DNA from 2 places in the Streptomyces sp. NPDC107562 genome. Region 2 is predicted to be linked to the other one. Evidence: riboswitches for the same ligand, from Rfam matches in the RefSeq annotation. Region 2 holds a riboswitch; the other holds the start of a gene.
The links. A riboswitch is a leader RNA that binds a small molecule or an ion and turns the genes downstream of it on or off. The one in region 2 is predicted to bind cyclic di-AMP.
Positions count from the first base shown of each region.

Region 1: it holds a riboswitch for cyclic di-AMP, as region 2 does, so the genes downstream of both, ACZ7LV_RS10865 (M23 family metallopeptidase) here and ACZ7LV_RS34765 (M23 family metallopeptidase) in region 2, are expected to answer to the same signal.

Region 1 covers NZ_JBVKBE010000003.1:106,935-122,733, reverse strand. Annotated here, with positions in the region: gene ACZ7LV_RS10895 (thymidine kinase) at 1-612, opposite strand, end outside; gene ACZ7LV_RS10890 (alkaline phosphatase family protein) at 654-1,844, opposite strand; gene ACZ7LV_RS10885 (DUF5998 family protein) at 1,844-2,440, opposite strand; gene ACZ7LV_RS10880 (bifunctional acetate--CoA ligase family protein/GNAT family N-acetyltransferase) at 2,495-5,440, opposite strand; gene ACZ7LV_RS10875 (HPr family phosphocarrier protein) at 5,619-5,900, shown strand; gene ACZ7LV_RS10870 (GntR family transcriptional regulator) at 6,081-6,776, opposite strand; gene ACZ7LV_RS10865 (M23 family metallopeptidase) at 6,964-7,728, opposite strand; cyclic di-AMP (ydaO/yuaA leader) riboswitch at 7,741-7,906, opposite strand; gene ACZ7LV_RS10860 (M16 family metallopeptidase) at 8,109-9,497, opposite strand; gene ACZ7LV_RS10855 (M16 family metallopeptidase) at 9,494-10,849, opposite strand; gene ACZ7LV_RS10850 (DNA gyrase/topoisomerase IV subunit A) at 11,167-13,623, shown strand; gene ACZ7LV_RS10845 (CobW family GTP-binding protein) at 13,620-14,738, opposite strand; gene ACZ7LV_RS10840 (DUF6082 family protein) at 15,060-15,620, shown strand.
Region 2 covers NZ_JBVKBE010000018.1:124,005-139,803, reverse strand. Annotated here, with positions in the region: gene ACZ7LV_RS34805 (NAD(P)/FAD-dependent oxidoreductase) at 1-205, opposite strand, end outside; gene ACZ7LV_RS34800 (TetR/AcrR family transcriptional regulator) at 610-1,353, shown strand; gene ACZ7LV_RS34795 (sigma-70 family RNA polymerase sigma factor) at 1,607-3,631, shown strand; gene ACZ7LV_RS34790 (asparagine synthase-related protein) at 3,635-5,725, opposite strand; gene ACZ7LV_RS34785 (MFS transporter) at 6,470-7,894, shown strand; gene lhgO (L-2-hydroxyglutarate oxidase) at 7,974-9,212, shown strand; gene trmB (tRNA (guanosine(46)-N7)-methyltransferase TrmB) at 9,955-10,773, shown strand; gene ACZ7LV_RS34770 (PrsW family intramembrane metalloprotease) at 10,816-12,126, shown strand; gene ACZ7LV_RS34765 (M23 family metallopeptidase) at 12,238-13,287, opposite strand; cyclic di-AMP (ydaO/yuaA leader) riboswitch at 13,299-13,478, opposite strand; gene ACZ7LV_RS34760 (PP2C family protein-serine/threonine phosphatase) at 13,694-14,944, opposite strand; tRNA gene ACZ7LV_RS34755 (tRNA-Met) at 15,104-15,177, opposite strand; gene ACZ7LV_RS34750 (dihydrofolate reductase family protein) at 15,291-15,799, opposite strand, start outside.

The sequences.
Region 1 (15,799 bases), on a different contig from region 2:
CGCCGCCGCGTGCGCCGAGGCCGCCGTCATACGGCGCCGGTGGTGCCGGCGGCACAGCACCTCGTAGCCGACGGTGTCCGCCTGGTTGACGTCGCCGACGACCACCTGGGCGCCCTCGACGACCATCTGGCCGCCGACCGTGCGGGCATTGTGCGTGGCGCGCGCCCCGCACCAGCACAGCGCCTCGACCTGGAGCACCTCGACCCGGTCGGCCAGCTCCACCAGTCGCTGCGAGCCGGGGAAGAGCTTGGTGCGGAAGTCGGTCGTGATCCCGAAGGCGTAGACGTCCAGGCCCAGGTCGTCGACCACGCGGGCGAGTTGGTCGATCTGCTCCGGCGCCAGGAACTGTGCCTCGTCCGCGATGACGTAGTCCGCGCGACCTCCCTGCGAGAGCTGGTCGACGAGGTACGCGTACAGGTCCATGCCGTCGGCGACCTCGACCGCGTCCGTGACCAGGCCGAGCCGGGAGGACAGCTTGCCCTCGCCGGCGCGGTCGTCGCGGGTGAGGATCACGCCCTGCAACCCCCGCGCGGAACGGTTGTGCTCGATCTGGAGAGCCAGCGTCGACTTCCCGCAGTCCATCGTTCCGGAGAAGAACACCAGCTCGGGCATGGGAAGTTGAGCACCTTTCGGGGAGAGGTCGGCGGTGGGGGTCAGGAACGCACTTCGAGCAGCGGCACCAGCTGCTCGGCGGGGGTCATCGAGCCGTGGTTGCCCACCATCAGGGACTCCTTGGGCTCCCGCTGGGAGGCGATGAGCAGGACGTCGTCGCGCGCGGCCGCGATCACGTCGCCGATGCGTGCGTACACCCGCTCGTCGATGTGCGGCCCGAACCACCCGGCCGCGATCGCCTCGTCCCGTGAGGCCACCCAGAACTGCTCGCCGAGCACCTCGCGCCAGCAGGTCAGCACGTCGTCGGCGGCGCCCGGGACCGCGTAGACATGGCGGGCGCGGCCCTCGCCGCCGAGCAGGGCGACGCCCGCGCTCAGCTCCCAGTCCTCGTCGAAGTCGATGCGGTGCCGCTCGTCGAAGGGCACGTCGACCATGCCGTGGTCGGCGGTGACGTAGAGCGCGCTGCGCGGGGGCAGTTGCTCCGCCAGGCGCTGGACGAGGCGGTCGACGTACATGAGCTGGCCGACCCAGGTGTCCGAGGCGACACCGTAGCGGTGGCCTGCTCCGTCGAGTTCGGCGTAGTACGTGTAGACCAGGCTGCGGTCGCCGGCGGCGAGTTGCTCGGCGGCGAGGTCCATGCGCTCCTCGCCGGTCAGCCGCCCGTGGAACGTTCCGCCGCTGAGCGCGACCTTGGTCAGCGGGGTGTTCTGGAAGGCGGGCGACGAGACCTGCGCGGCGTGCACCCCGGCGCGGTCCGCGAGCTCGAAGACGGTGGGGTAGGGCTGCCAGGCGGCCGGCGGTGTCCAGGGGTGCCAGCGCAGCTGGTTCATCAGCTCGCCGGTGTCCGGGTTGCGCACGGTGTACCCGGGCAGGCCGTGCGCGCCGGGCGGCAGTCCGGTGCCGACCGAGGCCAGCGAGGTCGCGGTCGTCGCCGGGTAGCCGGCGGTGAGGGGGCGGCCCGTGCCGCCGCGCGAGGAGGGAAGGAGCGAGGTCAGGAACGGCGCCTCCAGCGGGTGCGCCTTCACCTGCTCCCAGCCGAGCCCGTCGATCAGGAACACGCAGGCCCGGTCGACGGGGGTGAGCTCGGTGATCGCCGCGGTCATGTCGGGTACGCCCATGCCGGCGGCCAGGGTGGGCAGCAGGTCGGCGAGCGAGCCCGTGCCGTACTCGGGGCGCGGGGCGGAGTCGACGGCGAGGGGCTCGGGGTGGTCCCAGGCGGCGGGCTGTGCCATCAGCGTGTGGGGTCCGCGGTCGCCTCGGAGACGGCCTGCGCGAAGACGAGGGCCTGGCGGACCGTCTCGGGGCCGTCCCCGGCCTCACTGACGCGCAGGCTGAGGTCGTCCGCCGTCGAACTGCCCGTGTAGCCGTGATCGGCCTCGCAGTTGGGGTCGCCGCAGGCGGCGGGCTCCAGGTCGATGCGGGAGACGGCGCCCCAGCCGATGGTGAGCACCACCTCGCGCGGGAGGGTGCCCGGGGTGTACGACTCCGGGTTCGCGACGACGCGGCTGACCACGACGGAGGAGATCCGGTCGAGCTTGACCGACTCCGTGGACGTCGTGGCGTAGGGCGTCGGCGAGGTGCTGTCGGCGGCCTGCTCGTCGGTGTGGCTGACGACGAAGCGGTGGTCGGTCAGGACGAGCACGGTGACGTGCCGGCGCACCTCGTTCTGGTCGAACGTCGTCTCCTGGTGGACCAGGTACGACCGGATGGGCTCGCCGCCCACGGCGGCCTCCACCGCCTCGGCCACGAGGGCCGGGTAGTAGCCGCTGCGCTCGATCGCCGCACGCAGCCCCTGGGTCGTCGTACTGGTCTTGGCCATGCCGTCCATCCTACGGGGGCCCACTGACTGCGAGGCACCGCTCGGGTGGTGCGGGCCCCGGGCTCAGTAGGTGGGCAGGGTGCGTGGGCCCAGGTCGTCGCGGACGGGGGGTGGGGCCAGGCGGACCGAGGCGCTGAGGACGCTGAGGCCGTGGGGGGCGACGACGACCGGTTCGAGGGTGACCGCCACCACCTCCGGGTGGTCGTCGACCAGGCGGGACACCCGTAGGAGCAGCTGTTCGAGGGCGGGGGTGTCGACGGGGGTGGAGCCGCGCCAGCCGAAGAGGAGCGGGGCGGTCCGGATCGAGCGGATCAGCGAGGTCGCCTCACGGTCGGTGACCGGGACCAGCCGGTGCGCGGTGTCGCCGAGCAGCTGGGAGGCGGCACCGGCGAGCCCGAAGGAGAGCACGGCTCCGGCGGCCGGGTCGATCACGGCCCGTACGACGGTGTCCACTCCGCGTGGCGCCATCCGCTGCACGACCGGCCGCAGCTCCTCCGGCTTCCCGAACAGCTCCTTCAACTCGGTGTACGCCCGCCGCAGTTGCTCCTCGTCCGCGAGGTCGAGCCGGACACCGCCGAGGTCGGCACGGTGGCGCAGGTGCGGGGCGGTGGCCTTGAGCGCGACGGGGTAGCCGAGGGCGCGGGCGGCCTCGGCGGCGTCGTCGGGGGTCGGGGCGGGCCGGGCGCGGTGCACATGGATGCCGTACCGGCGCAGCAGCTCGCAGGTCTCTTCCATGCCGAGCGTGAGGCCCTGCCCGCGCGCGAGCAGCCCTCCGATCAGCTCCGCCGCCCCCTTCTCGTCGATGTCGTCGTACTCCGGCACCTTGCCGGGGTCGGCCGCCTCCCGTCGCCACTGCCCGTACTGGACGGCCTGGGCGAGGGCGCGGACGGCCCGCTCGGCGGCGGGGTAGGCGGGGATGAGATGGGAATCGACGGGGAGGGGGGAGGGGGCCGCGGCCTCCTGGCCGTCGGGGGCCGGCGCCGTTCGTCGCTCCGGGGGCCTCGGGGACTCCGGGGGCTTCGGAGGCGTGCCCGTGCGCGGGGGCCACGGTGTCCGTGACCGGGCTGGGCCTTCCTCCAGGGCGTCCGGCCTGCTCGTGCCGGCGCCGGTGTCCTCGCTCGTCGGTCCCGCCTGCGGTGCCGTGCTCGCCGCCGCCGACAGCGCGTCCGCGAGACCGCCCAGCTCCACGTGGACCACCAGCACCGGCTTGGAGGGCACCGCCGCCGCGCCCGACCGCAGGGCCTCGGCCAGCGCCGCGTCCCCTGCCCTGCCTTCCCCCACCATCGGTATCGCGGTCACCACGACGGCGTCGCACGTCTCGTCGGCGAGCGCCCGCGCCAGCCCCGCCCGGAAGTCCTCGGGCGAGGCCGCGGTCGTGAGGTCGCGCGGCGCCTGCGGTCGCAGCCCCTCGGCCAGGCAGGCGTCGTACGTCAGCAGCCCCAGCGACTCGGAGTTCCCGAGGATCGCCACGCGTGGCCCCGCCGGCAGCGGCTGGCGCGCGAGCAGCAGCCCGGCGTCCACCAGTTCGGTGATCGTGTCCACCCGGATCACCCCGGCCTGCCGCAACAGCGCGGACACCGTGGCGTGCGGCAGGCGCGTGGCCCGTACCGCGTGTCCCTGTGGCGCCGCGCCCCCGTGCCGCGCGCCCTGGACCACGACCAGCGGTTTCGCCGCCGCGGTCCGCCGCGCGAGCCGGGTGAACTTGCGCGGGTTGCCGATGGACTCCAGGTACATGAGGACGACGTCGGTGTCCGGATCGTCGTACCAGTACTGGAGGGCGTCGTTGCCGGACACGTCCGCACGGTTGCCGGAGGACAGGAAGGTCGACACGCCCGTGTCCCCGGTGACCCCGCCACCGCGCCGGTGCAGCCGGGACAGCAGGGCGATGCCGATCGCCCCGGACTGTGCGAACAGCCCGATCCGCCCGGGCCGCGGCATCTCAGGGGCCAGCGAGGCGTTGAGCCGCACCGCCGGGGAGGTGTTGATGATCCCGAAGGTGTTCGGGCCGATGATCCGCATGCCGTACGCGCGTGCCTGCCGCACGAGTTCACGCTGGCGCTCGCGCCCGTCGGGCCCGCTCTCGGCGTACCCGGCGGAAATCACGACGAGCCCCTGCACGCCGTGCTCCCCGCACTCCGCGACCACGTCCGGGACATGCTCCGCCGGCACCGCCACCACCGCGAGGTCGACGGTCTCCTCGATGTCGCGCACCGACCTGTGGGCGGGCACCCCGTCGAGTTCCTTCCACCCGTCGGGCAGCGCCCTGTTCACGGCGTACAGGCGGCCGGTGAACCCGGCCTCCCGGAGGTTGCCGAGCACGCTGCGGCCCACTCCCCCGGGCGTGCGCCCGGCGCCGACGACGGCGATCGAACCGGGCGTCAGCAGCCGCCGTACCGACCGCCCCTCGGCGCGCTGCTCCCGCGCGCGCTGCACCGCGAGCGAGCGGTCGGTGGGTTCGAGGTCGAACTCCAGCCGTACGACGCCGTCCTCGAAGCTGCGCTTCTGGGTGTACCCGGCGTCCGTGAACACCTTGATCATCTTGTTGTTGGCGGGCAGCACCTCGGCGGCGAAGCGACGGATGCCGCGCTCGCGGGCGACGGCGCCGATGTGCTCCAGCAGGGTGGAGGCGACGCCGCGCCCCTGGTGGGCGTCCTGCACCAGGAAGGCGACCTCGGCCTCGTCGGCGGGCGCGGACGCGGCCATCCCGTCGGCGCCGATGCGGTCGTAGCGCACGGTGGCGATGAACTCGCCGCCGATGGTCGCCGCGAGTCCCACCCTGTCCACGAAGTCGTGGTGCGTGAAGCGGTGGACGTCCTTCGCGGACAGCCGCGGGTAGGGCGCGAAGAAGCGGTAGTACTTCGACTCGTCCGAGACCTGCTCGTAGAAGCTGACCAGGCGCTCGGCGTCGTCGACGGTGATGGGCCGGATGCGTGCGGTGCCGCCGTCGCGCAGCACCACGTCGGCCTCCCAGTGGGCGGGGTACTCGTGCCGGTCCGACGGGCTCTGCATGGGGCCCAGAGTACGGCTCGCGTACGACAACGGCGCGAGGCAGTCTGTGGAGGGACACGAGCCGGAGCGAGGCCGCGTTCCGGCGCCGCCCGGGGCGGGACACCGGGCCCGTCGGGGCATGCTCCACGATGTGGGAAACTGGTCTAGACAACCCTGAACACCTGAAGGGCAGCATCACATGGCTGAGCGCCGCGTCAACGTCGGCTGGGCCGAGGGTCTCCACGCCCGCCCCGCCTCCATCTTCGTCCGAGCCGCCACGGCCGCAGGCGTCCCGGTGACGATCGCCAAGGCGGACGGCAACCCCGTCAACGCGGCCTCCATGCTGGCCGTCCTGGGTCTGGGCGCCCAGGGTGGCGAGGAGGTCGTCCTGGCCTCCGACGCCGAGGGCGCGGACGCCGCGCTCGACCGTCTGGCCAAGCTGGTCGCGGAGGGCCTCGAGGAACTTCCCGAGACCGTCTGAGCCCCCCCGACGGCATTTCCGAAGCCGCGTCGCCTCTTTCCGGGCGGCGCGGCTTTGCCGTTCTCCGGCACACCCGGTCGGTTTTCCGCACCACGACGCGCCCGAATTCAGGGCATGCCGAAAAGGGCAGCGGAAATTGCTCCGCCGCCGAAAGTCGTTTCTTTGTATACGGCGCTCGTGTTAATGCCGCAGGCCCGACATGTTGACGGCATGTTGCGAAGTCCTCACACGGTCCGCGCGGTCTCCGACGCCGGGAAATCGGAGCCGGTGCGCGCCGGTCGCGCGCTCGGCGTGCAGCGCCGTGACCGCGCGCGCCCTTTCACCGTCGCCGCGCGCCACCGCGTCCACGATCGCGCCGTGCTCCGACCAGGACTCCACGTGGCTGAGCGGCGCCTCCACGGAGTACATCCAGGCGATCTTGTGCCGCAGCTGGGTCAGCATCGCGATCAGCGCGGGGCTGCCGGAGGCCTGGGCGAGCGTCTCGTGGAACCAGCCGCCCAGGGAGCGCAGATCCTCGCTGCTGCCCCGCCTCGCCCGCTCCTGGCCCAGCCGGACCAGGCCGCGCAGCACCTTCAGATGGGCCTCGGTACGCCGCTGCGCGGCCCGCGCGGCACCGAGCGGCTCCAGCAGCAGGCGCATCTCCAGCAGGTCGGCGGCCTCCTGCTCGGTGGGCTCCGCCACGCACGCGCCCGCGTGCCGCCGGGTCACCACGAAGCCCTCGGCCTCCAGCGTGCGCAGGGCCTCGCGGACGGGGACGCGCGAGACCCCGTAGCGGCGCGCGAGGAGTTCCTCGGTGAGCCGGCCGCCACGCTCGTAGACACCCGCGACGATGTCGTCCCGGATGGCCGTGCACACCGAATGCGCCGGAACACGCATGACCGACCTCCGCCTTAATCCCCGTGAAACGCCGACGACTGACGTGTGTTCCGCGACTCTATTGCAATGAGCCGGAATTTCCGATGGCGGGCCGGAATCCATGCATATTTTTTGGACATACAGGCGTGCGAAACACCGAAAGCCCCGGCTCACGGAGCCGGGGCCACGGGAAACGGGCGATCCGCCGTCAGACGCCGACGCCGTGCGAGCGGAGGTAGGCGACCGGGTCGATGTCCGTGCCGTACTCCGCCGTCGTCCGGGCCTCGAAGTGGAGGTGCGCTCCGGTGACGTTGCCGGTGGCGCCGGACAGGGCGATCTGCTGCCCCGGCGTGACCGTCTGGCCCACCGAGACCGAGAAGGACGACAGGTGCCCGTACTGGGTGTACGTGCCGTCGTTCATCTTGATCACCACTTGATTGCCGTACGCCCCGCCCCAGCCGGCCTCGACGACGGTGCCGGACCCGACCGCGTGCACGGGCGTGCCGCTCGCCGCGTGGAAGTCGACACCGGTGTGGCTGCCGGACGACCACAGGGCGCCGCCGGACCGGTAGCCGGTGGAGACGTAGGAGCCGCTGATCGGCGACACATAGGTGGTGAGGCGCTTGCGCTCCGCCTCGCGGGCGGCGCGCTCCTTGGCCTCGCGGGCCTCCTCGGCCCGCTCCTCCGCGCGCTTCTTGGCGGCGGCCTCGGCCTTCTTCTCGGCCTCGGCCTCCGCGGCCGCCTGCTGCTGGGCGACGGCCTGGGCGTCTATCTGTTCGGCGACCGAGTCGCCGATGGTGATGACCGGGAGCAGGCCGGTCTGCTCGGCCGCGGGCTCGGCGGCGAGCGCGGGAGCGGCCAGGGTGCCGATGACACCGGTGGTGGTGAGGGCCGCGACCCCCGCCGCGCGGGCGGTGGTGCGCTTCATCCGGCTGGGACGACGGTGCTTCCCGGTGGCGCGCGTGAACGCCATGTAGTGGCTGGTCCTTTCCTTCCCTCTCGCCTACCGGGTTAGCTGACGGGTTCGGAGCAGGAAGGTCTCCTACGGACTCCCTCGCCGTGCGCGGGAGTCCGATTCACCCCAGGGACTTCATGGTTGGGTCCCCGGCTCCCCTGGCTCGCGCCGTACGGGGACTCGGCGATGGCTGTCCGGTGCCGCGGGTGCGGCGCACTGCCTGACGGACAGCCCGGATGACGCTAAGCGGGACATCTTTCAATCCCCAAACCCAACCGGGCGTTTGTAGCGCATCCCACAGGCCAGACAGGCGACCTCTCCCTCAATTGGGACATAAAGGGGCCCTGGTGACGCATCCGTCACCAGGGCCCCTGCACGCGCGTGCCGTGCGCAGGCCTCTACTCGGCCGACACGACCGTGACTTCGCCGATGCCGAGGGCCTCCACGGGCTCCTTGATCTGCGCCGCGTCACCCACGAGGATCGTCACCAGACGGTCCGCCGGGAAGGCGCTGACGACGGCCGCGGTGGCCTCGACGGTGCCGGTCGCGGCCAGCTGCTGGTACAGCGTCGCCTGGTAGTCGTCGGGGAGGTGCTGCTCGACCTGGTCGGCCAGCGTCCCCGCGACGGCCGCGGCGGTCTCGTACTTGAGCGGCGCCACCCCGACGAGGTTCTGCACGGCGACGTCCCGCTCGGCGTCCGTGAGCCCCTCCGCGGCGAGCGTGCGCAGCACCGTCCAGAGGTCCTCCAGCGCGGGACCGGTGTTCGGGGTGTCCACGGAACCGCTGATGGCGAGCATCGCGGCACCGCTGCCGTCGGGCGCGGAGCGCAGCACCTGACCGAACGAGCGCACCCCGTAGGTGTAGCCCTTCTCCTCGCGCAGGACGCGGTCCAGACGCGAGGTGAGGGTGCCGCCCAGGCAGTACGTGCCGAGCACCTGGGCCGCCCACACGCGGTCGTGCCGGTCGGGGCCGACGCGGCCGATGAGCAGCTGGGTCTGGACGGCGCCGGGACGGTCCACGATCACCACGCGGCCCGTGTCGTCCGCCGTCACCGGCGGCACCGGACGCGGTTGCGCCTGGGAGCCGGCCCAGGCGCCCAGGGTCTCGCCGAGCAGCACCTCGACGTCGATGTCCGTGAGGTCGCCGACGACCACGGCGGTGGCGGTGGCGGGGCGGACGTGCCGCTCGTAGAAGGCGCGTACGGCCGCGGAGTCGATCTTCGCGACCGTCTCCTCGGTGCCCTGACGCGGGCGGGACATGCGCGAGGCGGTCGGGAACAGCTCCTTGGAGAGCTCCTTGGCGGCCCGCCGGGCGGGGTTGGCCAGCTCGTGCGGGATCTCGTCGAGGCGGTTGCGGACCAGCCGCTCGACCTCGCTGTCGGCGAAGGCGGGCGCCCGGAGCGCGTCGGCCAGCAGCCCGAGCGCCTTGGGCAGGCGGGAGACCGGCACCTCCAGGCTCAGCCGGACGCCGGGGTGGTCGGCGTGCGAGTCCAGGGTGGCGCCGCAGCGCTCCAGTTCGGCGGCGAACTCCTCGGCGGAGTGCTTGTCGGTGCCCTCGGAGAAGGCCCGCGCCATGATCGTGGCGACGCCGTCGAGTCCGGCCGGCTCGGCCTCCAGGGGCGCGTCCAGCAGCACCTCCACGGCCACGACCTGCTGGCCGGGGCGATCGCAGCGCAGCACCGTGAGGCCGTTGTCGAGCGTCCCGCGCGTGGGAGCCGGGAACGCCCAGGGGCGGGCCTCGCCCGCCTGCGGCTGCGGGTGGAAGTCCATCGTGGCGAGCTCGGTCACTTCGCCGCCTCCTCGGTGTCGTCGTCTGCGTCGGTCTCGGCGTCTGCCGCAGCCGTGGGCTCGTAGACGAGCACCGCGCGGTTGTCGGGCCGCAGGCGGGCCTTGGCGACCTCCCTGACCTCCTCGGCCGTCACCTCCAGGACCCGCTGCACGGCGGTGAAGGCGAGCTTCGGGTCACCGAACAGCACGGCGTAGCGGCAGAGTTCGTCGGCGCGGCTGGCTACCGTGCCCAGCCGGTCCAGCCATTCGCGCTCCAACAGCGCCTGCGCGCGCTCCATTTCCTCGGCCGTCGGGCCCTCCTCGGCGAACCGGGCGAGCTCCTCGTCGATCGCGGCCTCGATGACCGGCACCTCGACGTCGCCGGACGTCTTCACGTCCAGCCACCCCAGGGACGGCGCTCCGGCCAGCCGCAGCAGGCCGAACCCGGCCGCCACCGCCGTGCGGTCGCGCCGGACGAGCCGGTTGTACAGGCGGGACGACTCGCCGCCGCCGAGGATGGTGAGCGCGACATCGGCCGCGTCGCACGCGCGCGTGCCGTCGTGCGGGAGCCGGTAGGCGCCCATCAGGGCACGCGCCGGAACCTCCTCCTCGATGACCTCGCGCGACTCCTTGCCCATGACCTCGGGCAGCGAGCCGTCACGCGGGGCGGGCTTGCCGTCGTGGCCGGCGATGGAACCGAAGTACTTCTTGATCCATTCGAGCGTCCGCTCGGGATCGATGTCGCCGACCACCGACAGCACCGCGTTGTTCGGCGCGTAGTACGTACGGAAGAACTGGCGCGCGTCCTCCAGGGTCGCCGCGTCCAGGTCGGCCATCGAGCCGATCGGCGTGTGGTGGTACGGGTGGCCCTCCGGGTAGGCGAGGGCGGTGAGCCGCTCGAAGGCGGTCCCGTAGGGGACGTTGTCGTAGCGCTGGCGGCGCTCGTTCTTGACGACGTCCCGCTGATTCTCCATGGACTCGTCGTCCAGGGCGGTGAGCAGCGAGCCCATGCGGTCCGCCTCCAGCCAGAGGGCGAGCTCCAGCTGGTGGGTGGGCATGGTCTCGAAGTAGTTGGTGCGCTCGAAGCTGGTCGTGCCGTTCAGGGAGCCACCGGCACCCTGCACCAGCTCGAAGTGACCGTTCCCCTTGACCTGGGCGGACCCCTGGAACATCAGGTGCTCGAAGAGGTGAGCCAGGCCGGTACGCCCCTTGACCTCGTGGCGCGAGCCGACGTCGTACCACAGGCACACCGCCGCGACCGGGGTCAGGTGGTCCTCGGAGAGCACCACACGCAGGCCGTTGTCCAGGCGGTGCTCTGTCGCTGTCAGCCCGCCGGAGCCTGCCTCGGCTGTGGCCGTGTGACCCATGGGCATGTACGTCCCTTCGATCGCGGTGCGGTCGGGAAACCGCGGAAATCCTGCCAGTCCTGCCACTGTATGCAAGCGCGCGGACCTGGTGTGAAGTTCCCGGAGCGCGTACGCCCACAGCGAGAATCCGGATGCCCGGCGCGAGGGCGTAGCCTGCGGGTCAGCGCGGGGCCGGGTGGCCGACGTCGGGTCCAGCGTCCGCGCTGTCAGTGGCGCGGTCCACAATGGTCCGCGTCAGATGTGGTTCACGCTCAGCTGGAGTGAGCCGCAGGGACCTGAGCGCCCCGTGGGCGAACGACCGAAAACAGGAGGAGCCGGCAGCGATGGCCCGCCGCAGCACGAAGACCCCGCCGCCCGACGACTCGTACGAGGAGCGGATCCTCGACATCGACGTCGTGGACGAAATGCAGGGCTCCTTCCTCGAGTACGCGTACTCGGTCATCTACTCCCGGGCCCTGCCGGACGCCCGTGACGGTCTCAAGCCCGTGCACCGCCGCATCGTCTACCAGATGAACGAGATGGGCGTGCGCCCCGACCGCGGGTACGTGAAGTGCGCCCGCGTGGTCGGCGAGGTCATGGGCAAGCTGCACCCCCACGGCGACGCGTCGATCTACGACGCCCTGGTGCGCATGGCGCAGCCGTTCTCCATGCGGGTGCCCCTGGTGGACGGCCACGGCAACTTCGGCTCGCTGGGCAACGACGACCCGCCCGCCGCCATGCGGTACACCGAGTGCCGGATGGCCGAGGCCACGAGCCTGATGACGGAGTCCATCGAAGAGGACACCGTCGACTTCGCGCCGAACTACGACGGCCAGGAGCAGGAGCCGGTGGCCCTGCCCGCCGCCTTCCCGAACCTGCTGGTCAACGGCGCCTCCGGCATCGCGGTCGGCATGGCCACGAACATGCCGCCGCACAACCTGCGCGAGGTGATCGCGGCTGCCCGCCACCTGATCAGGCATCCGAACGCCGATCTCGACGCCCTGATGCGGCACGTCCCGGGCCCCGACCTGCCCACCGGCGGCCGGATCGTCGGCCTCACCGGGATCCGCGACGCCTACGAGACGGGCCGCGGCACGTTCAAGATCCGCGCCACGGTCGCCGTGGAGGACGTGACGGCACGCCGCAAGGGCCTGGTCGTCACCGAGCTGCCCTTCGCGGTCGGCCCGGAGAAGGTGATCGCGAAGATCAAGGACCTGGTCGGTTCCAAGAAGCTGCAGGGCATCGCCGACGTCAAGGACCTCACCGACCGCGAGCACGGACTGCGCCTGGTCATCGAGATCAAGAACGGCTTCGTGCCGGAGGCGGTCCTGGAGCAGCTCTACAAGCTCACGCCGATGGAGGAGTCCTTCGGCATCAACAACGTCGCGCTGGTCGACGGCCAGCCCCTCACGCTCGGCCTCAAGGAACTCCTGGAGGTCTACCTCGACCACCGCTTCGAGGTCGTGCGCCGCCGCTCGGAGTTCCGCCGCGGCAAGCGGCGCGACCGCCTGCACCTGGTCGAGGGCCTGCTCACGGCGCTGGTGGACATCGACGAGGTGATCCGCCTCATCCGCTCCAGCGACAACTCCGCGCAGGCCAAGGAACGCCTGATCGAGCGCTTCGGGCTGAGCGACATCCAGACGCAGTACATCCTGGACACGCCGCTGCGCCGGCTGACCAAGTACGACCGCATCGAGCTGGACGCCGAGAAGGACCGGCTGACCACGGAGATCGAGGAGCTGACCCGGATCCTCGAGTCGGACGCCGAGCTGCGCAAACTGGTCTCCACCGAACTGGCCGCCGTCTCCAAGAAGTTCGGCACCGACCGGCGTACGGTCCTGCTGGACTCGACCGCCACGGCGGTGGCCGCGGTTCCGCTCCAGGTCGCCGACGACCCGTGCCGCATCCTGCTGTCCTCGACGGGGCTGCTGGCCCGTACGGCCGACGCCGAGCCGTTCCCCGAGGCCGCCGCGGCCAAGCGCGCCAAGCACGACGTGATCGTCTCGGCGGTCCCGGCCACGGCCAGGGGCGAGGTGGCCGCGGTGACCTCGGCGGGCCGGCTGCTGCGGATCAACGTGGTCGACCTTCCCCAGCTCCCGGAGACGGCGGCGGCGCCGAACGTCTCCGGCGGTGCGCCGCTCGCCGAGTTCGTCTCCCTGGAGGGCGACGAGACGGTGGTCTGCCTGACCACGCTCGACGAGTCCTCCCCGGGACTCGCGCTCGGGACGGAGCAGGGCGTCGTCAAGCGGGTGGTGCCGGACTACCCCGCCAACAAGGAGGAGCTGGAGGTCATCACCCTCAAGGAGGGCGACCGGATCATCGGAGCGGTCGAGCTGCGCACGGGAGAGGAGGACCTGGTCTTCGTCACCGACGACGCGCAGCTCCTGCGCTACCAGGCCTCGCAGGTGCGCCCGCAGGGACGCCCGGCGGGCGGCATGACGGGCATCAAGCTCACCGAGGGCGCCAAGGTCATCTCCTTCACGGCCGTGGACCCGGCGGTGGACGCGGTGGTCTTCACCGTCGCGGGTTCGCGCGGCACGCTGGACGACTCCGTGCACACGACGGCCAAGCTGACCCCGTTCGACCAGTACCCGCGCAAGGGCCGGGCGACCGGCGGCGTGCGCTGCCAGCGGTTCCTGAAGGGCGAGGACTGCCTGTCCTTCGCCTGGGCGGGCGCCACGCCGGCCCTCGCCGCTCAGAAGAACGGCTCGCCCACCGAGCTGCCCGAGATCGACCCCCGCCGCGACGGCTCGGGCGTGTCCCTGGCGAAGCCGGTCGGGGCGGTGGCGGGGCCGGTCTAGAGCGGGGGCTCCTCGGGATGCGTGGGGTACGGATCCCGAGGGTCCGCATCACGGGGGTGCGCATCCCGTGCGTCCGGTACGTAGCGCAGGACGCCCCACATGCCGTGCTCATCGGCGTGCGGGGCGTCGTCGGCGCACGCCGAGAGTTCCTTGTCGAGGGCGGGGGCGTCGATGCCGGAGCCGATGAGGACGAGCTGGGTGAGGCGTTCGGCGTCGGCTTCCCACGGCTCCGGGTAGAAGCGCAGGAACCGTCCGACGGCGTGCACGGCGTACCGGTTGCGCGCATCGTGCGGGCCGAAGTCGACGTACCCCTTGATCCGGTAGAGCCCCTCGGGCCGGCTGTCGAGGAACGTCATCAACCGGCGCGGGTCCAGGGGCGTCTCGGAGACGAAGGAGAGGCTGTCGTAGGCGGCGTGCAGATGCCCGGCGTGCTCGTGCTCCTCGCCCGCGCCCGCGCCGTGGTGCTCGCGCAGGTCGTCGAAGGACAGCTGCCCGACGCGCTCCCGCGAGGGCCGGCAGTCGAAGAGGAACTCGGGGTCGACACGGCCGTAGGTCGCCGGGACGACGGCCGCACGGTCGGCGAGGGAACGGACGAGGGCGAGGACCCGCGCGGAGTCCGGCGCCCGGTCTGTCTTGTTGACGACGACGAGGTCGGCGAGCGCGAGGTGCCGGTCGATCTCGGGGTGCTTCGCGCGCGTGTCGTCGAACTCGGCGGCGTCGACGACCTCCACGAGCCCGCCGTAGACGATGCCCGGATGCTCGCTGGCCAGCACCATCCGCACCAGTTCCTGGGGCTCGGCGAGCCCGCTGGCCTCGATGACCACGACGTCGATCCCGGCGCCCGGGTGTGCCAGCCGTTCGAGGTAGACGTCCAGCTCACCGGCGTCGACGGCACAGCACAGGCAGCCGTTGCCGAGGGAGACGGTGGAGTCCCCGAGGGCGCCGGCCACCGCCATGGCGTCGATCTCGATGGACCCGAAGTCGTTGACGAGGGCGCCGATGCGGCTGCCTCTGCTGCGGTGCAGGAGATGGTTGAGCAAGGTCGTCTTGCCGGAACCCAGGAATCCGGCGAGTACGACGACCGGGATCTGCCGGGAACCGGGGCTCGGACCCACCGTGCGACCTCTCTCACGCCTACGCGCACACCGGTTCACACCCGGGCGCACCTTACGGAACTTGCATGCCGGGCCAGGATACGAGCACGCAGAATCTCCGCGTAGTGAACGATTGTTAGCAGCGCGGGCGGGGCAGACGTTGGGCATGGCGCCGGTTTGTGCGACCCTCGCTTCCTTCCGTGCGCCTCCTCTCCGCCTCCCCGCCGATCAGAGCCGCTCGGCACCCTGGGAGACGGCAAGCGCCGCCCACCGCTCGCCGGTCCCCACCCGTCGACCCGCACCCCGACGACCGGCGGGCGGCTGCCTGAATCGGGGGTTGACATGGCCACACGGAAAATAAGGACACGGGGGCTGGGCACCGCTGCGGCAGCGGGCCTGGGTCTGCTGACAGGAGCCCTCGCCGCGCTGGCCGCGGAACGCCGCACGGCACACGCCATGCGAGCGCGACTCGACCGCCTGGAAGCACAGGTGGCCCATTCGCACCGGCACGCGAACCTCGCGAACCAGCAGCATCTGCACTGGGAGCTGCTCAGCAAGGCGATCGACAGTCCTGAACTGGCAGAGGTGCTGGACATCTTCGAGGCACCGGCGTCACCGCTGGAGCGCAGGCAGTACCTCTTCGCCAATGCCCTTTACACGAACCTCCTCTTCTACTACCGCATCGGCAACCTCAGCCGTGAGGAGGTCTTCGGACGGATGCGCGGCCTGCTGCAGAACCCGGTCGTCCGGGAGTACTGGATCGCGACGCGCGGCCAGCGCGCCACCCTTCCGGAGGACTCGGACGAGGCCGAGTTGGGACGCATGGTGGACGACCTTCTTCGGCAGTTGGAGGAGGCGGACACCGAGGAATGGTGGGTGGTGGGCGAGCCGCCGCCCGAGTAGGAACACGCTCGCGCAGAAATCACACCCTCGGGCCATAACGAACGGGTGAATACGTCAGTTGTCCCAGTCGCCACTGGGGTTGACTCTCGCCTGACCGTGCCGAGTGACCCCACAAGCGTCGCTCACGCTGCCGGACGACGAGTGCACCCACAAGGCGCCTTCGCACCAGCTGCCGTCGT
Region 2 (15,799 bases):
CCACGACGTGGCGCGGGGAGATGGAACCGGCGGCCGCCTCGGGGAGGAACGGCTGATAGGTCATATAAGGGTCGGGGGTGACGACCGTGATCTCGACCTCGCCCCGGCCGAGCTCCCGCCTCAGCTTCCGCTGCAGGCGCAGGGCCGTGTACATCCCGACGTAGCCGCCGCCGACAACGAGAATGCGCGCACGTTCCTTCACCATCCCATGACGCACCCGGCGCTTGCGTTTGTCCACAGCCTCGACAATTTGTGTGACCGGGCTGGGAGCGAGCCCATGGTTGGCCGAAACGGCCGGTCGTGCGGGAGTCACGCAGGTCAGGAGGTGTGAGCCGGGTGGAGCAAGGGGGCGCAATCGGGACGTATACGACCCGTACTCCGATCGGGGGGCGCTCCGTGCGGAACCTGCCCCTTCTGAATTGACTGCCTCTCAACTATGTTCGTGTGTCGACGGGGTGTAGGGGGATGCGCTCGTCGGTTCTCGGGTGCGCGACGGGCGACCCCGGTGGCCCGGCGGGCAGGCTCGCGGTAGGGGCCTGTTCCCGGCGCTCCGGCTGCCGAATGCGGGGAGTGTCTCCGGGGGGAGACATCATTACCGGGGGATTTCGTATGCAGATTCAGGACTCTCGTTGGTCATCCGCGACTGCCGTCGCACCTGGTGGCGCGGTCGCGGCGGCGAGCAACGGACGCGGGGACGGCCCGCGGACCGCGCCGCTGCGGGTGGACGCACAGCGCAATCTCGAACACGTACTGCGGGCCGCGCGCGAGGTCTTCGGCGAACTCGGCTACGGCGCGCCGATGGAGGACGTGGCACGCCGCGCCCGTGTGGGCGTCGGCACGGTGTACCGCCGCTTCCCGAGCAAGGACGTCCTGGTGCGGCGGATAGCCGAGGAGGAGACCTCCCGGCTGACCGACCAGGCCCGGGCGGCGCTCGGTCAGGAGGACGAGCCGTGGTCGGCCCTCTCGCGCTTCCTGCGCACGTCGGTGGCGTCCGGCGCCGGGCGGCTGCTGCCGCCGCAGGTGCTGCGGGTCGGCGTCAGCGAGGAGGACGAGCTCGACGGGGCGCGCGTGCCGCAGCAGCGGACCCAGCCCGGTGGCGGTGAACTGCGGCTGGTGCCGGAGCCGTCGACGGCCGGGGACGACGCCGGCGCGGCGGCACTGCTCGACGTGGTGGGTCAGCTCGTGGAGCGGGCGCGCGCGGCGGGCGCACTGCGGCCGGACGTGTCGGTCTCCGACGTCCTGCTGGTGATCGCGACGGCGGCACCCGCGCTGCCCGACGCGGCGCAGCAGGCGGCGGCCTCGGCACGGCTGCTGGACATCCTCCTGGAGGGCCTGCGGTCGCGGCCGGTGTGACGGCGGGCGTGGGCGTCACCCGCCCACGCCTCGTCCGCACGTCTTCCGCACCCGGCTCGTACTTCGTCCTCCTGCCCAACCCGGTCGCCCGGGTGGTCCGTTGCCCGCCCCGAACGGCTGAGTCCTAGCACTGGCTCACGACCGGGCGCCACGGACGGGTGGATGGTTCCTACGACCACCTCCTGAACAAAAGCCAATATGGCAACCTGGCCCTGATCGGGACGGGTTGGGCAGGCGGCGGGGGCTTTCCGCGATGAGCTTTGACGGGCGGGACGGGTCACGCGGTGACCGGGACGAGTCACGCGGTGACGGGGAGGGCGAGGCCGGCGGCCTGCCCGCGCCCCAGGTACCGGCGCAACGCGACCGGCGGGAGGACGGCGTCCTGCCGCCGCCGATCGAGCTGCCGCCCTCCGACGCCGAGTTGCTCGGCCGGATGCGCGCGGGCGACGACAGCGCCTACGAGGAGCTGTACCGCCGCCACGCGGAGGCCGTACGCCGGTACGCGCGCACGTGCTGCCGTGATCCGCACACCGCCGACGACCTCACCGCCGAGGTCTTCGCGCGCGTGCTCCAGGCGGTGCGCGGCGGACACGGCCCGAAGCACGCCGTACGGGCCTATCTGCTGACCACCGTCCGGCGCGTGGCCGCGAACTGGACGAGCACCGCGCGACGCGAGCAACTGGTGGACGACTTCGCGGTGTTCGCCGCCGAGGCCGGCCGGGCCTCCGAGGTCTCCGACACCGACACCCTGGACCTGGGCGCGGACGTGCGGGCCATGCACGCCGCCGAACAGTCGCTGGCCATGCGGGCGTTCCGTTCGCTGCCGGAGCGCTGGCAGGCCGTCCTGTGGCACACCGAGGTCGAGGAGGAGTCCCCGAGCGAGGTCGCCACGCTCTTCGGGCTGGACGCCAACGGCACCCGTGTCCTCGCCAGCCGCGCCCGCGAGGGTCTCAAGCAGGCCTATCTCCAGGCCCATGTCAGCGCCACGCTCACCAGCGACGAGGAGTGCGCCCGCTACGCCGACCAGCTCGGCACGTACGCCCGGCGCAGGCTGCGCACCCGGGCCGAGCGGGGGTTGCGCAAGCACCTGGAGGAGTGCGCGAAGTGCCGGCTGGCGGCGAGCCAGATCGAGGACCTCGCGAGCAGCATCCCCGCGGTGGTGCCGGTCGCCGTCGTCGGCTGGTTCGGCGCCGCCGGTTACGCGAAGGTGGCCGGGCTCGTCGCGGGCGGAGCCGGGGCGGCGGGGGCGGCGGGGGCCGTTTCCGCCACGGGCGGTTCGGCGGCAGGCGGCTCGGCGGCCGGAGCGGCGGCCGGCGGCTCGGGAGCGGGTGGGGCGGCTGCCGGTGCGTCCGGTGCCGGCGGCTCGGGAGCGGGCGCGGCGGCGGCCGGTGCGTCCGGCGCCGGCGGCTCGGCGGCGGGCGGCTCGTCCGGCGGGGGCGGCGCGGCGGCCTCGGAGGGCCTCGGAGCGCCCGTGAAGGCCGGGATCGCCGCGGGCGTCGTCGCCACGGCGATCGCGGTGGTGGCCCTCGCCCTGGCGGGCGACGACCAGCCCGCCGACGGCAAGCCGGCCGCCAAGCCCCCCGCCTCGGCCCCGGCGGCCCAGCCCGAACCACCCACGCGCACCCCGTCGGAGCCGGCCCCGGAGCCGCCCCTGGCACCCCCCGCGCCGCCCGCGCCGCCGGTCGTCCCGGCGGCCGGCCCGCCCCCGAGGCCCACCCCCTCCCCGGCCCCGAAGCCCAGCCCCGCACCCACGCCCCCGTCCGAGCCGGCCCCGACACCGCCGCCGTCCCCCACCCCGACGCCGGCCCCGACTCCGCCCCCGGCGCCCGCGCCTCCCCCGCCGCCCGCCTCGTACCACCTCGGTGATCTCGCGTACGACGTCGTGGGCGACGGCACCGAGCCCGAACTGCGGCTGAGCGGCAGCAGCTGGGTCTGGCAGCGCCACGGTCTGTCGATCGGCGGGACGCGGTACGCGCACGGGGTGACCGTGCACGCCCGGTCGTCCGTCACCGTCGACCTCAATCGCGCGTGCACCTCGTACGAGGCCCTGGTGGGCGTCGACGACTCGACGCTGGGCCTGGGACGGGTCCGCTTCGCCGTCTACGCCGACGGCACCCTGCTCTGGAAGTCCGGCCTGATCCGGGGCGGGGACGCGGCGACTCCCGTGGAGGTGAACCTCACCGGGCACAGCACGGTGCGCCTGGTCGTCGCACCGCACGGCCCCTTCGACAGCCTGGCCGTGGCGGACTGGGCGGAGTCGAAGTTCCGGTGCAGGTGACGCTCATCCGCCGGACGCCAGTGCTCCCCGCCGCGGTGTGATCCCCGAGGGCACCGCACGCGCGCGTGCCGGTGTCCCGGTCCAGCAGGTGCCCCGCCGGGCCAGCAGCCGTCGTAGCCACAGCTCCAGGGAGACGAGGTCCGCCAGGCCGTCCAGGGGGAGCGGCTCGCCCTGGGTGGCGGCGCGCAGTGCCTTGCGGACGACACGGGCCTCGACCAGGCCCGCCTCCGCCAGCAGGGGCGTGTCGAACAGCGTCATCAGGGAGTCGACCGCGACCCGGAGGCCGGCCCGGGCGGCGGCCGCCGCGGGGGCGTGGGAGGGGGCGCCCCAGCCGGGCGGGAGCTCGGTGACGCCGGCGCCCTGCAGGACCCTGCGCAGGATCGAGGCGCGCGCCCCGGGCTGGACCCGCAGGGCCTCCGGCAGGGCACGGCAGGCCCGGACGACCTGGTTGTCGAGGAAGGGGGCGTGCAGGCGCTGGAAGCGGATCTCCGCGGCCTGCTCCAGTACCCGGATGTCGGCGGCCGTGCGGGCGAGGGCGGCCCGCGCGCGGAAGTCGCCCGGCCGCTGGCCCGGTCCGAGCCCGGCGCCGGAGCGATGGGTGGCCCCCTGCAAGCGAATCGATACTTCAGCCAGTGCCTCGCCCGTCAGCCACCGGGCCGCCGGACCGGGCCTGGCCCAGGTCAGCGCGGCGAGTGAGGCACCGACGGCGCCGCCGGGTTCCTCGAAGCGCTTCTGCAGCAGCCGCTCGGCGAGGTGCTCCAGGCCCGACCCGTAGGGCGTGCGGGCGAGCCGCCGGGCCGCGGCGTACACGCGCGCGGGGACCAGTACGGACCCGTCGGCCTTGGCGAGGGCGGCCACCGGCCGGACCAGATGCCGCCTTTGGCGGTCCATCAGCAGGTCGGCGAGGCGGGCCGGGTGGGCGTCGAGCACCTGGCGGGCGCCGTAGCCGGTGAGGTGGTCCGCGCTGCCGGAGGCGAGCCGGGCGCGGTGCCGGGCGGCCGTCACCAGGCTGGCGCCGGGCTCGTCGGTCAGGGGGCCTTCCAGGGCGGCGTAGGGCAGGGTCTCCTCGCCGCCCGCCACCACCACGTGGTGGAAGCGCGGGTTGGCGGCCAGCGCCCCGGCCCGCTCCAGTTCGGCCTCCCGGCCGCCCACCGCCAGATCGTTGAAGGTGACCGCCAGCAGCCGCTCGCCGGCACCCGTGCCGTGTCCCAGCACCGTCCCCGGCCTCCCGGGCAGTCCGGCCGCCAGCAGTGCCAGCGTCCCCGAGGCGGGACCGCCCGACAGATCGGCCCCGATGCCGGGCACCGGCATCCCGCGCGCGGCACGCCGTTCGGCGGGGCCCATGCCGGGGACGGGCCCGGGGTCGATGTCGGCGCCGGGCACGTGCCGCGGGGCGGCGAGGCGGGCGCGCACGGCCTCCACCAGGGCGTCACGGACGGCGTCCACCGCGCGGTCGGGGTCGGCGGGCGGCGCGGCGACGGCCAGCGAGGCGACCTGCTCGTAGCCGGCGACCTCGCGGGCCCCGGCGCGCAGGATGAGCGCGTGTCCCGGCGGGATGCGGCGCACCCCGTCGTACGGGGTGGAGTCGTGCAGTGCGGCCGGTACGTCGGGGGCGGCCAGCAGGGCGGCGAGGTGGCCGAAGTCGAGGTTGGCCTCGATGAGGTCGGCCAGCGGCAGGGCGGCGGTCGCATAGGCGGTGCCGCCCGCCCAGGGGGTGTGGAAGACGGGTCTCGCGCCCGCCAGGTCGCCGCAGACCGTGATGCGCCGGCCGGCCTGGACGACCGCCGTGTAGCTGCCGGGCCAGGCCGTCAGATGGCGAAGTGCCCCTCCGCGCGCGGTGAACAGCCCGAGGCGCAGCTCCTCGTCGGTGGCGCCGCAGGTGCCGAGGACGGCGATGCGGGTCTGGGCGTCGGCGGAGACCAGCCGGACCTCGTCGGGGCGCCAGTCGCCGACGGCCCACAGCGGATCCGGGTCGCCCCACAGGAGTTGGGAGCCGACGGGGTGCAGGGTCTCGCCGTCGAGACCGGTCGCGCCCGCCGAACCGATCCGGGCGGCTCCCGCGGCGGTGCTGCTCCACCCCACCAACCACCGCATCGACGCCTCCACAGGCTGTGGACAACCAGTGCACCGAACGAACCGGTTCACCATGCTGCCACGAAGAACGCGCCGCGGAGCGGCGGCGGTGCCGCTTGTGATCCCCCGAATGCGCCCCGCGCACCGCCTCGCGCGACCCCGGAACATCCCGGAGATACCCCGGAATCCGCCCGCTGACGCATCGCGGCTGCCCCAACAGCCTCTTGCCGTAAGGCAACCGCGACGCGAATGCGCCCCTGGTACGCCCCCCGTAGACCACCAACGCGCCCTCAAACCCCGTGGTGGACGCGGAAATACCGCACAGGAGGCGAGGTTGATTTTTGGCCAAATCGACACCGGGCAGGTGCACGTGCATACGCTTCGTGCACGCTCCGTGCAGGCTCTGCGCACCGATCGGGCAGCGCACGGTCCGGGAGGCGGAGTTCGCCTCCCGGACCGGTCCACCGCCCGCGGGGATTGGGGCGGCGGTATCCCCCAGCCCACTGGTCCAGTACAGCGGGCCGACCCACGCACAGCCATGGAACCGCTCCCCCGATGGCCGGAGAAGAGCGCACGGACGGGCGCACGGCCACACAACGGGAGCACGCCACAACTGTGCGTATCGGGACCGTACTTCCGTACGGACCACAATCCCGCCATCCGGAACAATGCCCCTTAACGCTTGGGATGCGGCGAACTACGCTGGGTTTACGAATGCCGCGTGGTTATGCCATCGCGGCAGCCGTCTGTGTCGAGGGGTGGCGCATGTCCAGGGAGCAACGCGGGCCGAACGAAAAGCTCGGCGCCGTTCTCGCCCTCGCGGGAATCAGCAACGCGGGACTCGCACGACGCGTCAACGACCTTGGCGCCCAGCGCGGGTTGACGCTTCGCTACGACAAGACCTCGGTCGCGCGCTGGGTGTCGAAGGGCATGGTGCCGCAGGGTGCCGCGCCGCATCTCATCGCGGCCGCGATCGGGCAGAAGCTGGGCCGTCCGGTGCCGCTCCACGAGATCGGGCTGGCGGACGCGGATCCCGCGCCGGAGGTGGGCCTCGCCTTCCCCAGGGACGTCGGGCAGGCGGTGCGTTCGGCGACCGACCTGTACCGCCTCGACCTGGCCGGGCGCCGGGCGGGCTCCGGCGGCATCTGGCAGTCGCTCGCCGGCTCGTTCGCGGTGAGCGCGTACGCCACGCCCGCCTCACGATGGCTGATAACCCCGGCCGACAGCTCGGTCGCGCGCGAGGCGAGCCCGGCGGAAGGGTCCGGCGCACCGGCCAAAGTCGGCCACAGCGACGTGCAGAAGCTGCGCGAGGCCGCGGAGGACGCGCGGCGCTGGGACTCCAAGTACGGGGGCGGCGACTGGCGTTCGTCGATGGTGCCGGAGTGCCTGCGGGTGGAGGCGGCACCGCTGCTGCTCGGCGCCTACTCCGACGAGGTCGGGCGGGCGCTGTTCGGGGCGAGCGCGGAGCTGACCCGGCTCGCCGGGTGGATGGCCTTCGACACCGGCCAGCAGGAGGCCGCGCAGCGGTACTACATCCAGGCCCTGCGGCTCGCCCGGGCCGCGGCGGACGTGCCGCTCGGCGGCTACGTCCTGGCCTCGATGTCCCTGCAGGCGACCTACCGGGGCTTCGGCGACGAGGGCGTCGACCTCGCGCAGGCCGCGCTGGAGCGCAACCGTGGTCTGGCCACCGCGCGCACGATGAGCTTCTTCCGCCTGGTCGAGGCACGCGCCCACGCGCGGGCGGGTGACGCGCAGGCGGCCGGTGCGGCTCTGAAGGCGGCGGAGGGCTGGCTGGAGCGCTCGCGCGACGGGGACAACGACCCGTCCTGGCTCGGTTTCTACTCCTACGACCGTTTCGCGGCCGACGCCGCGGAGTGCTACCGCGACCTGAAGGCGCCGCGCCAGGTGCGGCGGTTCACCGAGCAGGCGCTGTCGAGGCCGACGGAGGAGTTCGTCCGCTCGCACGGGCTGCGGCTCGTCGTCTCCGCGGTCGCCGAACTGGAGTCCGGGAACCTCGACGCGGCATGCGAGCAGGGGGTGCGGGCGGTGGAGGTCGCGGGGCGGATATCGTCCGCGCGGACCACGGAGTACGTGAAGGACCTCCTGCACCGGCTGGAACCCTACGGGGACGAGCCCCGGGTGGTGGAGTTGCGGGAGCGGGCCCGGCCCCTGCTGATGACCCCGGCGTAGGGCGTCGCGCGGCGCGCCGGGCGACGCCCCCGCGGCCCCGTGGCGGGCCGGCGGGTTTGAGGGGGTTGTCAGTGGCGCAGTGCACTATCGAGAGCGGGAGGTGGTGCGGGTGCGGGCCGTCGCTTACGACTGTGACGTGCTGGTGATCGGCGGCGGGATCGTCGGCCTGTCGGCGGCGTACGCCCTCACGCGCGCCGCACCGGGGACGCGGGTGACGGTGCTGGAGAAGGAGGCCGGTCCGGCCCGGCACCAGACGGGGCACAACAGCGGCGTCATCCACAGCGGGATCTACTACCGCCCCGGCTCGCTCAAGGCGCGGTACGCGGTGCGGGGCGCGGCCGAGATGGTGAAGTTCTGCGCGGAGTACGACATCGCGCACGCGGTCACCGGCAAGCTGATCGTCGCCACCGAGCGCGCCGAGCTGCCCCGGCTGCACGCCCTGGTGCAGCGCGGCCGGGAGAACGGCATTCCGGTGCGGGAACTGGTCGCGGGGCAGATCACGGAGTACGAGCCAGGAGTGCGGGGACTGGCGGCCATACAGGTCGGGACGACCGGGGTGTGCGACTTCGTCGCGGTCGCGCGGCAGCTGGCCGAGGCGTCGGGCGCCGAGATCCGCTACGGCGCGGAGGTACAGCGCATCGACCGGCGCCCGGAGCTGGGGGTCGCCGTGCGGACGGCGGACGGCGACGTGGTGCGCGGGCGGGTGCTGGTGAACTGCGCCGGGCTGTACTGCGACGAGATCGCCCGGATGACCGGCGACGATCCCGGCATGCGGATCATCCCGTTCCGGGGGGAGTACTACGAGCTGGCGCGGCCCGAGCTGGTGCGGGGCCTGGTCTATCCGGTCCCCGACCCCGCGTTCCCCTTCCTCGGCGTGCACCTCACCCGCGGCATCGACGGCGGCGTCCACGTCGGCCCGAACGCCGTCCCGGCGCTCGCCCGCGAGGGCTACGACCGTGGGGTGGTCCGGCCCCGTGAGCTGGCCCGGACGCTGGCCTGGCCCGGGGCGTGGCGGATAGCGGGCCGGCACTGGCGCTACGGGGGCGGGGAGCTGTGGCGCTCGGTGTCCAAGGCCGCGTTCGCCCGGGCGGTACGCAGGCTGCTGCCCGCGGTGACGGAGGAGGACCTGGTTCCGTCGGCGGCCGGGGTGCGGGCCCAGGCGGTGCTCCGGGACGGCACGCTGGTGGACGACTTCCTGATCCACGAGGGTGCCCGCGCCGTCCACGTCCTGAACGCGCCGTCCCCGGCGGCGACGGCGTCCCTCCCGATCGGCCGGGAAGTGGCCCGCCGCGCCCTGAACACGCTGAACCACACCTGACCACCACCCCACCGCCCACGCCAACACCGGCACGCGCCCACGGCCCGCACGGTGCCGCCGCCACGCCCTGCGGCCCGCCCGCCGGAGCCACGCCCCCGCCGCCCTGCCGAGCCTCGGCGCACGCCGGATCCGAGGTCACTCCCGTGCCGGGGGAGACGCACGATGCCGGCACGCGCCTGCCGCCCCCACCGTGACGCCCGCACTCCGACTGCCGCACACGCCCGCTGCCCGCACGCCCCCGACCTGCACACCTCCGCCGACCACACGCGCCGGCCGCCCACGCGTGGCCGCCCGCACTCCGACTACCGCACACGCCCGCTGCCCGCACGCGCCTGCCGCCCCCACGCGTGGCGCCCGCAGAATCCCGGCTGCCCGCACACCCCCGACCCCCGCACACCTCCGCCGACCACACACGCCGGCCGCCCCCACGCACGGCGCCCGCACTCCGAATGCCGCAGGCGCCCGCTGGCCGCACACCCCCCGACCTGCACGCTCCCGCCGCCCCGCCCCCTGTCGGCCCCGCCGCCCGCGCCTGCCGCCCGCACGCCACCGCACCCACACCCGCGCCGCACCCACCCCACCGTCGGCACCCACCCCACCGTCGTCCCCGCCGCCCCGCGACTGCCGCCCGCACGCCACCGCCGCACCCACCCCCCGTCGGCCCCCCGTCCCGACGAGCCCCGACGAGCGTCGTGAACGCCACGGAGGCGCTCGCCTCCGACCCCGTAAAATCGGCCCCACTGTGTCTGACTCGCTGAACACCCCCGAAGCCCCTCACCCCACCCTCGATGCCGTCGCCGGACGGGTGCGGGTCAAGGGGGAGCCGCGTTTTCCGGACGGCCCGATGGCGGACCCCGCCGGGTCGCACTTCGAGCGGCGGATCCGGAGTTTCCAGCCGCGACGGAGCCGGGTGACGGCAGGGCAGGCGGACGCGTTGCAGCGGCTGTGGCCCACGTGGGGGCTGGACATCGACGGCTCGCGGGTCCTGGACCTCGCCGAGCTGTTCGGCAACGACAACCCCGTCGTGCTGGAGATCGGCTTCGGCATGGGCGAGGCCACCGCCCGGATGGCCGCCGCAGACCCCGACACCAACATCCTCGCCGTGGACGTCCACACCCCCGGCCAGGGCAATCTGCTCAACCTCGCCGACCAGAGCGGCATCGGCAACGTCCGGGTGGCCAACGGCGACGCGATCATCCTGCTGCGCGAGATGCTCCGCCCGGACTCCCTCGACGGGCTGCGCGTCTTCTTCCCGGACCCCTGGCCCAAGAAGCGGCACCACAAGCGGCGGCTGATCCAGCCGGACTTCCTCACCCTCGCCGCGGCCCGTCTGAAGCCGGGCGCGCTCGTGCACTGCGCGACGGACTGGGAACCGTACGCCGAGGTGATGCTGGAGGTGCTCACCGCGCACCCCGCCTTCGCGAACACCCGACCAGGCGGAGGTTTCGCGCCACGTCCCGGCTTCCGCCCCCGCACCCGTTTCGAGGGGCAGGGCCTGGAGAAGGGTCATGTGGTGAACGACCTGCTCTTCCGCCGTGTGCCGCACGAAGGTCAGCCGTAAAACCTGCCCTCGTTCGCCTCTTCGCTCGTTAGGGTCAATGCCGTGGCGACCAGTCCCCCGTACCCGACGCACCCCGGCATCCCGGCCGGCGGCACCCTGCGGCACGCGCACTGGTGGCACAGGCGGTGGGTGCGGTACGGCGCACTGATCACGCTGCTCACCCTGTCCGGCCTGGTGATCCTCGCCCTGGTCCGCGAACAGACCGGCACCGAGGGCTTCCTGGTCGGACTCGGCCTCGCGATCCTGCCCGTGCCGCTGCTCATAGCCGTCTTCCGCTGGCTGGACCGGGTCGAGCCCGGACCCTGGCGGAATCTGGTGTTCGCCTTCTCCTGGGGCGCCTGCGCCGCCGCGCTGATAGCGATCATCGCCAACAGCTTCGCGACCCGGTGGATAGCGACCGCGACCGCCGACCCGACCAGCGCGGACACCTGGGGCGCCACGGTCATAGCCCCGATCGTCGAGGAGTCCGCGAAGGCGGCCGCGATCCTGTTGCTCTTCCTCTTCCGGCGCCGCGACTTCACCGGAATCGTGGACGGCGTCGTGATAGCGGGCGTCACCGCCACCGGCTTCGCCTTCACCGAGAACATCCTCTACCTCGGCACCGCCTTCGGCACCGACCAGCTGGCCGGTCACAGCGGCATCGCCTCGGTGACCGCCGCGACCTTCTTCGTGCGGGTCATCATGTCGCCGTTCGCGCACCCCCTGTTCACGGTGCTCACCGGCATCGGCTTCGGCATCGCCGCCCTGGCCGGGGAGCGCCAGCGACTGCGCCGCGTCCTGCTGCCCCCGGCCGGGCTGCTGCTCGCGATGGGCATGCACGCCTTCTGGAACGGCTCGGCGACCTTCGGGGACTACGGCTTCTTCGCGGTGTACGGCGGCTTCATGGTCCCCGCGTTCGGCCTGCTGACCTGGCTGGTGATCTGGACGCGCCAGCGCGAGCTGCGGACCGTCCGTGAGGAACTGCCGGCCTATGTCGTCGCCGGCTGGCTCTCGCCCGCCGAGCCGTTCGCCCTCGGCTCCATGCGGGCCCGCCGGCTGGCCCGCGAGTACGCCGGCCACCACCTCGGCAGACCGGCGGGCCGCACGGTCGCGCAGTACGAGGCGTACGCCACGTCCCTCGCCTTCCTCCGGCGCCGGGGCCGCCTGGGCCGTGCCCGCGCGGACTTCGTCGTACGGGAAGGCGAGCTGCTCCAGGAACTGTGGAACCGCCGGGAGATCGCCCGCCCGGCCCTGGAGTACGCGGCGCGGGCGACCGCTCCGCCCGTGCCGGTGCTGATGCCGCCGGTCCACGGCTGGGCGCCCGTGTACGGGCCGGCGACGCCCTACCCGGCGTACAACCCGTACCGGACGTAGGGCGAGAACGGCGGCGCGGGGGCGCACCGGACAGACGAAAACCGGCAGTCCTGACGTCGGGGGGTTGCCGTCAGGACCACCGGAGTTCGCGTCGGACCCGGGTCCGGAGCCTCAGGGGGTGAGGCCCTTGCTCTGCAGCCAGGCCAGCGGGTCGATGCCACCGCCGCCGCCGGTGTGCACCTCCAGGTGCAGGTGGGCGCCGGTCACGTTGCCCGTCGCGCCCACGCGGCCGATCACATCGCCGGTGGCGACCTTCTGGCCGACGCTGACGCCGATCGACGACTGGTGGGCGTACCAGAGCTCGGTGCCGTCGTCGAGGGTCAGCACGGTCTTGTAGCCGTACGAGCCGTTCCAGCCGGCCTCGGTGATGGTGCCGCTGTGTACGGCCTTGAGAGGCGTACCGGTCGGCGCGGCGAAGTCGAGACCCGTGTGGTACCCGGAGGACCACAGGGCGCCGGCCTGGCCGAAGGTGGAGGTGAGGGTGTACGACGAGGTCGGCAGCGTGAACTGCTTGGCCAGCGCGGCGAGCCGCTCGGCCTCGGCCTTCTGCCGGGCCTCCTCCTCGGCCTTCGCCTTGGCGGCGGCGGCCTTCTCCTTGGCCTCCTGCTCGGCCTTGGCGGCGGCCTCGGCGGCGGCCTTCTCGGCAGCGGCCACGGCCTCCGCGGCGGCCTTGCTCTCGACCTGCTCCTGCTGCTGCTCGGCCTGCGCGATGATGCGGGCCCGCAGCGTCTCACCGGCGTCGGTGGTGCCCTCCGCGGTGTCCACGGTGACCGTGGCGAGGCTGCTGAGCGGAGCGGTCGCGGTCTTGGTGTCGGCGGAGCCGGAGTCGTCGTCGGAGATCAGCGAGCCGACGTTGGGCAGGTCGGGCATCGAGATCGACACCGGCGGCTTGCCGGTGTTGGCGCTCGCCATGCCGCCCGCGCCGACCGCGGCTATGACACCGACGCCGAGAACGGTGGAGCTGCGGGCGAGTCCGCCGCCACGCTGCTTGCTGACACGATGCCGGCCGCGTACGGGAAGGAGGGTCTCCGCGCTGGGATTCCACTCCTCCCACGGCCCCTCGTCGGTGCGCGGCGCGCCGTAGACGAATGTGTCGGTGCCGTCGGCGGTGCGCTGCTGCGGCACGAACGGGGCCTGTGGGGCAGGCCGGTTGGACGCCACGTGGGCGTACTCCTTTCCTTCCTTCTCGCCTACCGGGTTAGCTGACGGGTTCGGAGCAGGAAGGTCTCCTACGCGCGTAAATCAGCCGTACTGCTACGGCGACATACGCCCGATTCACCCCAATATGATGGTTCCCCGGTTCCCTTGTGCGGCCGGTGAGGGCCTCGCGCGGGATTCGGCGCGTGCGCACGGAGCCGCCTCTTGTGACGGCTGGGACGACCGCGCTGCGTTATCGGACGTTAATAGAACCGGGGCCTGATTTCCAAGCTGTTCCTCTTGATCATTAACGCTTTCTGTCGGGACGTACAGGTCTATGAACGGCGAAATTCGGGCGAGTTGACCGTCATTCGGAGTCATCTCCACATCTGACGGTGCGTCAGTCGTTATGCGGAGGGCTTCCGTTCGATCACCCGGGGTGACACGCGTCGGCCGGCCGACGGACCGCGAGCAGCGCCATGTCGTCGGTGGTGCCGCCGCCGCTGTGCAGGCGTACCTCCTCGGCCACCGTGCGCAGCAGTTCGCCGGGGCCGGGGAAGGTCCGGCCGGCCAGCCGGGCCGCGGGGTCGTAGAAGGCGCCGTGCGCGTCGCGGGCCTCGGACAGGCCGTCGGTGTACAGCAGGAGCGTCGCGCCGCCCGGGAAAGGGCACACCTCCGCACGGTCCGGCCAGGTGCCCAGCTCACCCATCCCGAGCGGCAGCGCCGGATCACGGGCGGGCAGCGTGCTCACCGTGCCGTCGGCGTGCAGCATCAGGGGCGGTGGATGGCCGCGGTTGAGGATCCGTACGACCCCGTCGTCGTGCGGGATCTCGGCGAGGACGGCGGTGGTGAAGCCCTCGAAGGCGTCGATCCCGTCCCGGCGGGTGCCCTCGCGCGCCAGCGCCCGCTCCAGCCGCTGTGCGACCGCCTCCAGCGTCGTCTCGTGCTCGGCCGCCTCCCGGAACGCCCCGATGACCACGGCGACCGCGGCGACCGCCCCCATGCCCTTGCCCCGCACGTCCCCGACCACCAGTCGCACGCCGAACCTGCTGTCCTGCACCGCGTAGAGGTCCCCGCCGATGAAGGCGTCGGCCTGGGCGGCCTCGTAGCGCGCGGCGATCTCGAACCCGCCGATCCTCCCGACGGGCTCCGGCAACACCGCCAGCTGAGCGGCCTCAGCGATCTCCCAGGCCGAGTCGAGGCGGGCGTGACCGCGCCGGACCAGCACGTTGATCAAGACAGCGAGGAGGGAGACCGTGACCACGGTGGCCAGCTCGGTCAGCGACTCCACCTCCGTGACCTCGTCGAACCGGAGGTCCAGGCCGAGGACCACGAGCACGGCCGCCACCCCGGTGAGGATCGTGGCGCGGCGGGACAGCAGCGGCGCGGCGATCAGCGGGGCGGCGGTGAACAGGGGTGCGCCGGTGAAGCCGCGCGGGGTCATGTAGTCGTAGCTGCCGCCGATCACCAGGAGCAGGGCGGGAAGGACGCGGACGAGGGTGCCGGCGTAGGAGATCGGCCGCGTCTCGGGCGGCGGCAGGGGCGGTACCGGGCTCTCCGACGTGGGGAAGTCGTCCGGGCGGCCGGGGCCGGGGGCAGGGTCTTCGGGGGCCGGGTCGCCGGGGACGCGGCCGCCGGATCCGGCGTACAGCCCCTCTCCCTCTGCCTCCGCAGGCCGCACTGTCGTCTCCCGTTACGCAGGTCACCGCACCTGTCCAGGGTTCCTGGAGCGGCGGCCCGCTACCAGCCGGGCGGGCCGACCGGATGACGGGCGCGAGCGTTGCCGGGAAACGACTCGGGGCCGGAATCCATGATCTGGATTCCGGCCCCGGGCCTTCAGTAGCGGGGACAGGATTTGAACCTGCGACCTCTGGGTTATGAGCCCAGCGAGCTACCGAGCTGCTCCACCCCGCGTCGGTAGACACCAGTGTACGCCATGCGCGGGACGCTCCGCGCCAGGGTTTCCCGCCGCCCTCGCCGACCAGCGCTTTCCGCGCTCGCGGTGCGATGACCCCGCCAGGTGTCGGTCACCCCGCGAGGTGCCGATTGGGCGCCTTGGCCGCCTCCTCGTACTCCGGAACCACCGCGACCTCCACCCCGGCCGCCGCCAGCGTCCCGCTCCCGTCCGCGTCGCGCACGAAGGTGTCCGGCTCCCGCCAGGCCGTGACCACGCGGCCCACCCCGGCGTCGAGGATCAACCGCGCGCAGGGGCGGGGCCGGGAGGCGCGGCGGGTGCAGGGCTCCAAGCTGGTGTAGACGGTGGCCCCGGGCAGCCGGGGGTCGGCCGCGTCGATCTTCGCGAGCGCCGCCTCCTCCGCGTGGACGACGGGGTCGCCGCCCTCCCGGGAGTGTCCCTGCGCGAGTTCGGTGCCGTCCCGCGCCACCACCACCGCGCCGACGCTGAACGCCGTGTCCGATGGCGGACACAGCGCCGCCAGCTCGCAGGCCAGGGCCAGCCAGCGGCGGTCGGCGGCCGAGGCGAGGCTGCCGGTGCCGGGGGCGGTCGGCTCGTAGCGCATCAGGACGACGTCCTCGA